Regions from separate parts of the Lacticaseibacillus paracasei subsp. paracasei genome, predicted to be linked through region 2. Evidence: predicted binding sites of a transcription regulator. Region 2 holds the regulator's gene; the other holds the start of a gene.
The links. Region 2 encodes NrdR, which represses ribonucleotide reductase genes. Its sites were predicted from a motif close to ACACNATATATNGTGT; they were not measured.
Positions count from the first base shown of each region.

Region 1: the regulator NrdR is predicted to act here: its motif matches at 2,852-2,867, upstream of nrdJ (ribonucleoside-triphosphate reductase, adenosylcobalamin-dependent).

Region 1 covers NZ_AP012541.1:2,337,720-2,344,135, forward strand. Annotated here, with positions in the region: gene LBPC_RS11440 (ECF transporter S component) at 1-185, opposite strand, end outside; gene LBPC_RS11445 (DUF4430 domain-containing protein) at 182-568, opposite strand; gene nrdJ (ribonucleoside-triphosphate reductase, adenosylcobalamin-dependent) at 590-2,836, opposite strand; gene LBPC_RS11455 (nucleoside 2-deoxyribosyltransferase) at 3,027-3,470, opposite strand; gene LBPC_RS11460 (alpha/beta fold hydrolase) at 3,508-4,353, opposite strand; gene nusG (transcription termination/antitermination protein NusG) at 4,363-4,917, opposite strand; gene secE (preprotein translocase subunit SecE) at 5,021-5,191, opposite strand; gene rpmG (50S ribosomal protein L33) at 5,211-5,360, opposite strand; gene LBPC_RS11475 (UbiA family prenyltransferase) at 5,544-6,416, opposite strand, start outside.
Region 2 covers NZ_AP012541.1:1,707,887-1,714,302, forward strand. Annotated here, with positions in the region: gene dnaI (primosomal protein DnaI) at 1-829, opposite strand, end outside; gene LBPC_RS08405 (replication initiation and membrane attachment family protein) at 829-2,175, opposite strand; gene nrdR (transcriptional regulator NrdR) at 2,255-2,722, opposite strand; gene coaE (dephospho-CoA kinase) at 2,777-3,379, opposite strand; gene mutM (DNA-formamidopyrimidine glycosylase) at 3,376-4,224, opposite strand; gene polA (DNA polymerase I) at 4,235-6,416, opposite strand, start outside.

The DNA of each region.
Region 1 (6,416 bases), 630 kb from region 2:
GTCAAACTGAAGCCCCAGCGAAAGCCGAGCAACAGCGTGACAATCATTAAAATATCAGTGACAGGCTGCACATTCGGAATAGGGACTTTAACAATCCGCAAAACCGTACATAAAGCGGTCAATAGACCAAGCAAAGCCACCGCCCGAACAGGCGATGGCTTTGTTGCTGATGGCTGCGGCTTCATTTGGTGACACTCAGGTCAAACACCACTTTATCGTGATTCTTGACCGGTTGTTCTGTCGCTCCTTTTTGGGCCATCTTGCCATTAATCGTGTAGAGCCAGTATGTCTTTTTGGCAACATTCTGCTTTTTGCCAGCAATTTCGGTAATAAAACCTTTAGAAGCCTTCACTGTCCAGCCTTTTTTCAAGCCAGTCATGACAACCGACTTTTTAGGCTGATCAATCGTTTTCTTGGCAAAAGCCTTGCCATTTTGTTTCAACTGATAAGTCACTACAATCTGGTTAGACTTGCTGCTGCTTTTGGCCGCATTTCCAGAACTGCTGCACCCAGCCAGCACAAACATCGCAACGAAAAAGACCACTAATGAACGTAAAACTTTTTTCAAAATAAACTCCTCCACACTTTTTTATTTAATTGGGCAAGCGCCACCGGCACAATCGGTTTGATCAACGAGCTCAAGGTCCTTTTGATCATGATCCGCGTTTTGAACCGCAAAGACAGCTGCAACGGAACCATGAATTGCGGCACACTTTTGCTTGTAAGTTTTGACATCAATGGGTTCCTTAGGTGCCTGTTTGAAACCAGCACCTACGTAGGGCAACATCGACGTCGACTTAATGACATGGCGATACTGGGAAAGCAAACCAGCAATTTGATCGGCTTCTTTTGGTTGGAAGGTGACCGTGCAACTGACCGCGTTGTCAGACCAGTACGTCTGCAAAAATGCTTGCGTGGCAATCTGTTCAGCAATTGACACCGTTCCGGCTGAGGCAAAGGCAGGATCATCAGCGTGGGCGGCGCGAATTGGGAATTCAACCACCATCGTGCCTTTCGTGTAAACATCTGGTTCAATGTGATAACCGCATGCCTGCAGAGCTGGTAACAATGGGTCGTTGCCTTGGAACCGAATGCGCTGAATCAGATAACCAGCATAATGGAAATGCATCCCTTCTGAAACGCCAGCAAGTTTCGCCACAGTCCCTGAAGGTTTAACCGTTGTATGTTTTCGCGACGGTTCGCAGCCCAAAGCATCTGAGTAAGCCTGATCGGCATCGACCACAGTGTGATACAAACCATCAACGGCTTGTTTAATTTCCGGATCGTAAATCGGTTTCTGGACCATTTTGCCAGTTTGCGGATCAACGACTGACTCAAACCCGCTCACAACCCGCCGGCCAAAGTCATTCAGGAACCAGTCTTGAATACCAGACATGGAAACACCGATACGCCGATTCTTCTTGATGATATCACGCGAAACCTGCCAGTCATAATGACTAAAGGTCACCCGCTTGGCGAATCGTGCTGCCAATGTGAAGGCCTGTTTCAGCTTCCATCCTTGCTCAACTGCAACAACTGGAAAGACTTCAAACAGATTGCAAGGTTCTCCATTGGCCAAGGAAATTTCACCGCAAGGGTTGGTACCCTCAACATCAGGATCATTTTCCGCATTTTCGCCATCAGCAATCCGACCAAACCGCCGTGACAGTTCAAGATTCACAATCCCGGGTTCGCCATTTTTGGCAATGGCGTGGGCAATCGGCGAGTAAGCATCGAATTGTGTATTGATCGCAACACTATTGTTCGACGCCCAACGATGATGATAAAGCTGCTTTTGATCCTGCTTCATCGTGATAAAATCGTCATCGTCTGCTGAGCCGAGTGACATTTCAGCGGAGCGCCGAACATTGCCAGCAACGACTGTTTTACCGATCAAATTACCAATATCAGTCGCATCCACCGCCGTCAAGTGTTGGCCAACGCGAGCATTGAGCAACTTGTTGATATCCAATAACATCTCAATCAATGGCATCGGTCCAGAGGCAGTACCGCCAAAACCGTGAATTCGTGCACCCTTTGGCCGAATGTTGGTGATATCTAAAACCAGTTTTGTCTGACCGCTTGGATTAGTCGCGGCAAAATGATGGTCGATCACTTTCGCGTTGGCCAACACCCAACCTTCTCGCGTATCTGGCAAGGCACAATGATCAGCCTGTTCACCGGCATGTGCTTTTTCCCACTCGTCACGGTCAACCGCACCCATTTTCAAAGAATCAGCATAACTCGCGCTATTGCGGCCAATCACAACCGTCAACTCAAGCTTGGTCGCAACAGGTGGCAGCTTTGCAATATTATCCTTTGTCACCGAAAACCCAACGCCGCCGCCCTTCATCAGTTCATCAAACATAAAGGAGTATGGCATCGACACAGCCGGCTGCGAGACGGGATAATCTTCAGGCACAATGTGTGATTGGCCATAAGGTTGCGGGCGAATGGCGATGAACCAGCAATTGTTCAAGGCATCGCCATTGCGCTTTTGATAATCTGTTCCGGAAATCCATAAATTACGGCCTGAAGGTGTGCCCGCCAAACCATAAATCAGTTTAAAAAGATTCCGTGCTTCTTTTTGCAATGTTTCAACGACCTTGGGATCAGGATTCGCTGTATGTAGGCGCGGATCAAGGTTAATGTTACCTTCAACCACGCGCTTGACGGTTTCGTCCCAGTTTTCAGTGCGTTGAGCATCTGGCAGCCACCGAGCATAAGTACGTTTATAAGTGACCCAGCCAAGTTCACCCCAATGTGGTTTTATTTCTTTTTTAACCTCGGCAATAAAAGCTGGTGCCAAGGTGATTGGTTTCGTCATAACTTGCATATCCGTACCTCCCGTATACAAGATATGGTATATCCTCATGGATCTTATATCAAGATATAGATTTAACAATAACAACTAGTTAGATGACGGTAACTGGTGGCCGCCAGTGCGTTCGCCTTTTCCAAAAATCCTGAGCAAATTAAAAAATCGTCAGAGCAAAAACGTCTCCGACGATTCCTATGTGTTCAAGTTAGAAAACCGGACCAACATATGGTCGAACCAGCACATGTGCTAAATCTAGTGTCTTGAGCTCGGCAATTTCTTGAACGAAACAAGTGATCGAGCCAGCTAACATCAGGTTCATTGGCATCTTGCCAACTTGAACGGCGACGATCGGCATATGATGCGCATAGGCGTACCCGATTTCAAAAGCCGTGCCAGGATCAGGTGTATCGCCAACATAATCTAGAATAGCCACCATGGTTGTCGCCTGATGCAAGCCTTGAATGTCTTCACCAAAGACCTGACGCTGCCAGCCTGGTGAGTTTTCTTCCAATTTAGCTTTATTAGTATCATCGCGGGGTGAGAAAACACCGGTCACCGACTTGTTGACCTGCAATGCTGCCAAGACTTGATCAAGTCGCTTTGTTTGAGCCGCATCAAAGAATGGTGCGGCGACATAGATTTGTGCCATTTAGTTTCCTCCCACTTTTGTGACGTGACCAGCAGCACTAAAAATCACGCTGCCGCTGCCATAAATATTCAACAATGTCGTGATCGACAAGCCGATTTTCATGCAACAGGCTGTGTGCAGCCCGCGGGCCGCGGATCACGACCTCGGTATAATCTTTGATGCGGTCTTTGACCAAATAGCGAATTGCAAAACTGCTATTGATCGCCACTTCACCATCATGGCGGCCGCCAATTAGTAAATCACCAGCGATATTCAGCCACCGCAGATTTGCCGGTAAATTACCAATTGTCTTTTGAAACTGTTGATAAATCGGTGCAGCATGTTCCGGCCCGGTGCGGGTCAACCGCCAATTTAAGATTGGTGATCGTTGCGCCACCTCTAAATCATTCATCGGCGCAGCAATCGTGACTAGATTGGCGACAGGCACTGTCGGCTTGCTCAAAAGATATAGGACAGCTGTGACACCACCCATCGAATGGCCGACAATGTTCACCTCTGCAAACGCCTGTTGCGTTTGCAACGCTGTGATCACCTTTTCCAAGCCATGCAACTGAGCTGCTGGACGCACCGCCTTATCTGTGAACAACACTTGGACTGCTGCATGATGATTTAGGTTCAGCTGCCCACGCAAATGCACCTTGCCATCTGGCGCAACAATCGCTACAACATCTTTGCTGAGTCCATAACGGCGCTGGAGCCGCCAGAGCATATGCCCAAACGAATAGCGTGTGCCAAGGTGCCCAGGAATAAACAAAGTAGGTACCGGATCCATCACCAGCGGAACCGGTTGATACCCCGGCCGTGCCAGCAACAAATAATCTGCCAGACCGCCTACAACCACGACAAGACCAATGGCCGCAACGATCCAGAACCAGCCGCTCATGAGCTAAGCCTACAGCTTGTCGACTTGATCGAAATCCAGTTCCGCGGTAACTTCGCGGTCGAACATTTCGGTGACAACTTTCAACTTCATCTTTTCCTTATCAACTGCCGTGACTTTACCGTGCATACCGGTGAAGGCACCATCAATAATCGTCACTGGTTCGCCAACATCGAATTCAACGTCATTGTGGCGGGTACTCATACCCATAGAATGCAAAACATTGGCAACTTCTTCAGGCAATAGTGGTGCAGGCTTAGAGCCAGCGCCGTGAGAACCGACAAAGCCGGTCACACCCGGTGTGTTACGAACAACGAACCATGATTGATCAGTCATCACCATTTCAACCAACACGTAACCAGGGAAGGTCTTTTTCATTTCGATCTTCTCTTTACCATTCTTTTGTTCATGTTCTTCTTCTTCAGGCACAACCACACGGAAAATATAATCGTCCATGTTCATACTGCTCGTCCGCTGTTCAAGGTTGGTCTTCACCTTATTCTCGTAACCGGAATAAGTATGCAACACGTACCAGCGTTTTTCTGCCGATGTAACTGTTTCAGCCATAATGCGTCTCCTTTAAGTGTTTTGAGTCAAAATAAAAAACCGTCATCGAAGGCGGTTTTTGCACTGACAAGAGTATACCAAAAAATTGGCGGTTTGTCAGGCATCAGTATAGGAAAGCCTGAAAGATCATGTTAATGACCCAATCAACTGCCGCAAAATAAATGGCAAAGATAATGGAAGTCATGATGACGGTGAAGGTATCACGCCGCGTTTGCCGAGCAGTCGGCCAAGTGACGGCTTTCATTTCTGCGAAAACACTTTTGATAAATTTCATCATTCTGCTCCTTCCATGTTTACTTTGTCTCTTGATGGACCGTTACCCGGCCACAGTGTTTACAAAATTTTTTTAAGGTTAATCGTTCTGTTCGTTTTGGGTTTTCGGGAACAAAATAATTCCGTTGCCCACAAACCGAGCAAGCAAGTGCTACTTTCTTAGCTGTCATCATGTTCCCTCCAGTCACGTCCAATATCTTACCAAGATTATGGGGAGATGGCAAGCAGTGAGGGTGAGCCATAATTTCTTCGTAGGACTTGGGCTTCATTCAATCCCGAATAATCGTAGGAAGATCCTAGGCGAAAAGTTTTCTTGCCGTGCCAAGGCAAAGCAATCAATAATCCATGAGAAGTCAAAAAAGAATACCCAACCACAGCGTCAGCAACAACGTACCACCAACAGTTAATAATGATTGAATCGTGAAAATAAAGGTTTTATCTTTACTTGGCTTGCTTGTGTAACGGCGAGTATTATTTCGTACTAGCGGCCAAGTTGCTAGCACTAACAGGCTCCAAAATGGTAACGCGCGGGTTAGGACACCTAGAATCAGCGCAGCGAAAGTGATGAACGGGATGAGGCGGTACCATTGCAAGGCGCGTTTGCGGCCTAGGAAGTATGGCAAGGTGAAGCGCTGATTTTTGATATCTTGATCCATGTCGGCAATGTTGTCAGCAAACATCACGGCGGCATTTAGAATGATAACTGGCAAAGCCGCGAGTAAAAGTTGCAGGAGCCAGCCTAGATCAAATGAAAAGGTGAAGGTGCGCCGTCCCAACATCAAATTAAGCGGACTTGGGGCGGGCATGTTGATCAGCACAGCAATGATGAAAGTACCATAACCTTCCACAAAACCGGCTAACAACTCACCTAGGGGCAGACGGGACAAAGGGACCGGGCCAAATGTATACAGAATAGCCACACCAACACCAATCGCGCCGATCACGAGCAGACTAAGGTTGGTGCGCATGACCAAAATGATGCCTAATATGACACTCACCAGCAAAATCACGATGGTCAAGGCGAGCATCCCCCACGGTGACAGGTGCTCACGGCCAATAATATTTTGCCGTTGCTGATAGCTTTGATCTTTGGCTTTAAAATAATCCTGAACATTGTTAAAACCAGTCACAAACAAGGCAATCGCTAACTGCGCAAGCCCATAGATCAGGCTATTGACCCATGAAAATTGCTGAAATGCCCAGCCTGCATAGCTAATGCCCAGCAC
Region 2 (6,416 bases):
CGCGATCTGTGCCGGCAAGTGAGGCAGTTAAATCTTCCATGCTTTTATTCGAGCTAAACAAGGTCGGCATTTTTTCCTGCATGCGATACTGCAAAATGATGCCAAGAACATCGTCGCGAACCCATGGGCTAATGCTTTCAGCACCGATATCATCAAGAATCAGAACTTGCGCGCGTTTGATGCGATCAATCTTTGGCAAGACGGTGTTGTTCCCGATGGCATTTTTCATTTCAACCACAAATGTTGGGACATGAATCAAGGTACTGGCAATCCCGCCTTTTTCGGCAAGATCATTGGCGATCGCGCCAAGCAAATATGTTTTGCCGACTCCAAATGGACCACTCAAATATAGTCCTTGATGAAAAGCCTTAGGATCGGCAACAACGGCGAGAACGAATTGATTAGCCGCCAACAAAGCATCCATCCGCTCATCAGTCGGATCGTAATTGGTTAAGCTTGCCCCACGAATGTCCTTGGGCATGTTAACCGATGTGACTAAGGAAGCCTGTTTAGCCTCCTCATCGGCCGCAATTTTGGCATCTGTTGGTTCATAAGCGACGTCAATCAAACCGTTAGCTGCCACTAGGGTCGGCTTATAACCCGGTGCCAATGGTAATTCGCCACGAGCAATTTTGTTTCGTTCGCTGACAAATTCGTAGATCTTCGCGGTTCCGCGATCAATCGCATCATCGGCGAGTTCGCCGGTATGTTGTTTTAGAAAAGCCTGAACTTCAGGGTCCTGCAAGGCTTCTTTGACCATCTTGAAATAACGATCCCGCCACTGTCGAGAATCCATCAACATGGCAATTCGTTTCCGCATATCTTCCATCAGTTCGCGCCTCCTTTATCACCGAGTTCACGCAGTTTCGCCAATTGGGCTGCTAGTTTCTCGCGGTCAGCATCGCTCACCTTTTTCTTTTCAGGCTGGTAACCTTCTTGTGCCCAATCTGGCAACTTCTCCTGCCGCGGACCTTTGGCGCTACCTTGACGCCGTTTTTGGCCACTGGCCTTCTGTTTTTCAAAGTCACTTATCTGTTTCAAAGCAGCCTCGGGACTGTTCACATTAGCTTTCAGCCAACTGTTAGCAATTGCATCAAGCAATGCCTGATTAATACTGTCATTGGTTCGTAAAATATAATCAATCAAAATATTGATCGTCGGCGCATCGAACACATTCCGCTCACTCAGCTGCTGAACGGCACGTAACTCGTTGTTAGCCGGGTACATTCGGACATTTTTTGCCTGCTTGGCGGCGGTTAAGAATTGGCGCGGTGGCATACTTTTGGCTTTTTGCAACAAAGCTTCGTCAGCTGATGCCACTTTTGGCGGCGCCGTCGTGGTCGTCGGCTGCGCATGTGGTTGTGCTCGGGTGTAGCCTTGTTCAGCTAAGCGCCGCAATTGACTCAAATTAATCTTGCCGGTCATGACATCTGTGGCGCGACTAATCAAGCGAGCAAAATCCGGCGGTTGAATCCCGTAAAAACCGGCGATTTGATACAACGCTTCCTGATGCGTTGCGAGTTGCCCCGCTTGAATATTACTATTCGCCAGCATCGCTTTGACTAATGCCCAATCATAGCCGCCGCCTGTGCCAAGCCGTGGCCGCGTGGCTTCTTTTTGCGTCATATCTGATTTAGCTGCCACCACTGCTGGTGGTTCCTTGCTCAAATCATGATCAAACCGAAACACATCGAGAAAACTGGCTGTAATCTCCTGCCATTCAGGTCTGCGGACTGGTTTGAGGCTAAATTGGCCAACCAGCTCATCGTATCTTTTTTCCCCAACTTTGTCGTATAGGAGCAACCCGAGAAGATCGTCCTTGAAAAAGGCATCAGGTGCCACCGGTGCATACAACTCATAAGCGTAGTAACGCCCTAATGAGTCGACTTGCGTATAAGTGCGCAATAACCCGACCGCCTCCAGTTTGACACGCGCATTGAATAATTGATCAATATCAATATCTAACAAATCCAGCAGCCATAATTGCAGACGTCGATCAGTCACTAGTGCGCGATCTTTAACTTCCTGCCACAGGCTCAGATACAATGCCATCGCAATCGGCCCGATGAGCGGCTGATAGAGTGAAATTGCTACTTTTTCGTCAAAATCACTCAAATGACCGGCTTTTGTTAACACAAACCCTGCCTGTGGACTAAATGTATCAGGACGTTGCATGCACTTTCACCTCTTTTCAGACAACGGACCTGAGACATTTGCCTCAGGTCCGGTTTACCATTTTCAGCTGCGATGATCTTTACTTCTTGGTCTTTTCTTTCTTCATCATGTCCTGCAGTTCCTGCATGAAGACAGACATATCTTTAAACTGTCGATAAACGCTGGCAAAACGGATATAGGCAACATCATCGACATCGGCTAGTTTAGACATGACAAACTCACCGATCGCCTGACTGGAGACTTCGTTTTCACCAATCGCACGCAACTGATTTTCGACAGAATCGACAATACTTTGCATTTGTTCCATGGTAACCGGCCGTTTTTCAGCAGCCCGAATAAGTCCTTTTAGGATCTTCTCACGATTAAATTCTTCACGTGTACCATTCTTTTTGATCACTAACAGCGGGGTTTGTTCAACCCGTTCAAAGGTTGTAAACCGAAACCCGCAATTTTCGCATTCGCGACGGCGGCGAATCGCACGGCCACCGTCTGTTGGTCGGGAATCGACAACTCGCGAACTATTATGATGGCAATGGGGACATTGCAAGACTCCACCCTCTTAATCAAAGTTTGATAGCTTATTATAGCACGCGTAAGCCGCTTATGATAGCCGTTGCAGCCGGTGGATCAAGGCATTGGCTTGGGCAATGGTTGCCTCTTGAGTCCCATTATTATCAATCACAAAATCTGCCAATGCTGCCTTTTGCGCTAACGGCATTTGCGATTGAATTCGGGCCTCCGCGTCAGCCTGTGAGAGCCCGTCTCGTGCCATTAAACGCGATAGTTGGATATTGGGATCAACGCTCACAACCGCAACACCATCAAAGTCATCGGCATAATCGGCCTCATACAACAAAGGAATGTCGCCGACAACGATGGCGGCCCCACCGGCTTTTGCCTGTGCAAGTGCCTGACTGATGGCCTCGCGCAAATAAGGCCGATTGATCTGATTCAAGGCTGCCATTCTGCCTGGCTGGGAAAAAACAATCTCGGCCAGCTTGGCGCGATCTAGGCTGCCATCCGCGCGCAGCACTTCAGGACCGAAAGCTTGAGCAATGCGCGCAAGAACAGGCTGCCCAGGCTCGACAATCTGGCGGGCAATGACATCAGCATCCACCACCGGAAACCCAGCGGCTTTGAAAGTGCGGCTCACCGTCGATTTCCCCGATGCAATGCCACCGGTTAACCCCAAGAGATAAGTCACGCTGGCCGCCTCCTTTGATGTAATGGCTGACAGTGTGGGCAGTAATGGGTTCCGCGCTGACCAACCTTAATTTTGACAATCGTCGTGCCGCAGCGATCGCACGGGGTACCTTCCCGATCATAGACGTGCAAGGCATTTTGAAAAGAACCGCGATTGCCTTCTGCATCAACATACGTATGCGCGCTGGTGCCACCTGCCGCAATGGCTGCATTTAATTCTTGGATAATCGCGTCATGCAGTGTTTTGATTTCTTTAGATTTCAAGGTATCAGCTGGCTGCAGCGGATTGAGCCGACTTAACCAAAGTACCTCATCAGCGTAAATATTGCCCACACCAGCGACCACGGTTTGATCGAGTAAAACCGACTTAATCGGTTTATGATGACGTTTCAAACGCTGGGCAAAGTCCGCTTCGTCAAAGGTGCTTGGGGTTGGTTCCGGCCCAAGTTTAGCAAGTGCTGTGACCTGATCCTCCTGCCCGGTTTTGATCAGCCGCATCCGCCCGAACTTTCGCAGATCCCGATAGCGCAACTGACTGCCATCCTGAAAAGTGAACGTAACGTGATCGTGCTTGTCAAAAGGTGTGTTTGCATCTTTGACAACATAGTAACGCCCTTCCATACGCAGATGGCTGATGATCGTTTCACCATTGCTGAGGCGCATCAAAAGATACTTGCCGCGCCGATCAATGGTCGTGATCTCACTGCTGACAATTTCCTTTTGAAAAGTCGCCAACCCATTGATCAGGATTTTCTCCCAGTTAGTGTTGATGGCGGTAATGACTTTATTTTTGACTAACGGCAGAAGCGAGCGGCGAACTGTTTCCACTTCAGGTAATTCAGGCATTGAAATCTCCTTATTTAGCGTCGAACCAAGTTGGTCCATAATGACTTTCAACCTTTAATGGCACATCAAGGTGAACTGCTGAGTCCATGACTTTGGGCACGAGCTCGCTAAGCTGGGCAATTTCTTCTTCAGGTGCCTCGAAGATGAGTTCATCGTGAACCTGTAGAAGCATTTTAGCTTGCAAACCGGCCTCATCCAAGGCCTTTTGCATGCGAATCATGGCTACCTTGATAATATCCGCAGCGCTACCCTGAATCGGCGTATTCATAGCGGTCCGCTCGGCAAACTTACGCAGATTGAAGTTGCGTGAGTGAATTTGTGGCAGATAGCGCCGCCGATGGAACAGGGTTTCGACATAGCCGTCTTCACGCGCCTTCTTGACCATCGCATCCATATAATCATGAACCTTAGGATATTGATCAAAATAACCATCAATGAACGCTTTTGCCTGTTTACGGGAAATGCCAATGTTTTGGGATAGACCATAGTCACTAATGCCATACACAATGCCGAAGTTAGTTGCCTTGGCTTGCCGCCGCATATCAGGTGTGACTTGATCTGGCGAACTCAGGCCAAAAATCTTCATCGCAGTGTTGGCGTGAATGTCGACGCCATGTTTAAACGCCTCCTGCATATTCTCATCCCCGGAAATATGCGACAACACCCGCAACTCAATTTGGGAATAGTCAGAACTAAAAATTTGCCAACCTTCATGTGACGGTACAAAGGCCTTGCGGATAATCTTACCTTCATCACGAGCAGGAATATTCTGCATGTTAGGATCAACTGAGCTCAATCGGCCAGTTTGCGTCAAAGTCTGCAAATAGCGGGTATGAATCTTATGATCAGGCAATTGCGCCTTCAACAAGCCGACAACATAAGTCGAATTCAATTTAGCCCAGCCGCGATAATCCAAAATGTCCTGCACAATCGGACTTGCCGATTTCAATTCGTTCAACACGTCAACGCTTGTCGAGTAACCGGTCTTCGTTTTCTTGATCACAGGCAGATTCAATTTTTCAAAAAGAATTTCGCCGAGCTGCTTTGGTGAGTTCAAATTGAACTTCACGCCAGCTTCTGCATAGATTTTCTCTTCCAAAATCTTGATGCTTTGTGAGAATTCAGTGCCCATAGCCTTCAGTGTTTTAGCATTTAGGGTAATCCCTTGAATTTCCATTTCTGCCAAAACCCGAGAAAGCGGCATTTCCATATCTGTGAATAAGTCCGTTTGTTCCTGTTTTTCCAAATCACCAGTCAAATCAGGCCGCAATGCGAACAAAGCATCAGACTTGCGAGCAAACTGGCCAAACAGCTTATCGTCTTCTGGCACTTGCCGTTTGGCGCCTTTGCCATAAATATCCTCATCACGCGGCAAGTCATGATAATCGTGATCTTCAGCGATTTTACCCAAATCATTGCTGTTTTCGTCAGGATTAATCAAATAGGACGCCAATAACACGTCAAAAGCGATATCCGGTAATTTCACGCCGAGTCGATTAGCGGCGACGATGTTTCGTTTGCCATCAAAAACTGTCAGATCTCGTTTGGCATCTTCCAGCCACCGTTTAACCGCTGGCAGCGTCAGCAAGGTGACATCGGTACTCACATAAGTTTCTTCCTTAGTGCCAATAAAGAAACCGATTTGTTCGGCCACATGATAATTATCCTCGAGCATTTCAATCTCAAAAGTCAGAGGTTCGGTCAGTTTGGTGAGTGCAAGAATCGATTGCTCATCCAGCACGGAAAAATGAACCGCCTGAACAGGTTTAGCGACACTACCACCAATTTTTTTGAGCAACGAATTCATATTCATTTTTGTATAGAAGTCCCGGAGTTTGTCTAAATCCGGTCCAGCGTATGTCACATCCGCTAAGTCCACGGTAAGCGGTGCATCGCGATCGATCGTTGCCAACTGTTTGCTTAAGAAAGCGTTATCTTTATCGTTGATCAAATTCTCTTTAAGCTTGCTCTTTTTCATGTCATCCACATTAGCATAGAGGTTTTCCATGCTTCCGTATTGATTGAGCAATTTCAGAGCTGTTTTTTCACCGACCTTGGTCACCCCAGGATAGTTGTCCGAGGTATCACCCATCAAACCTTTGAGATCAATAATTTGAGCCGGTGTGATGCCAAGCTTTTCTTTGACATGTGCTGGGGTGTAGGCTTCAAGCTCATTGACACCCTTCACTGTC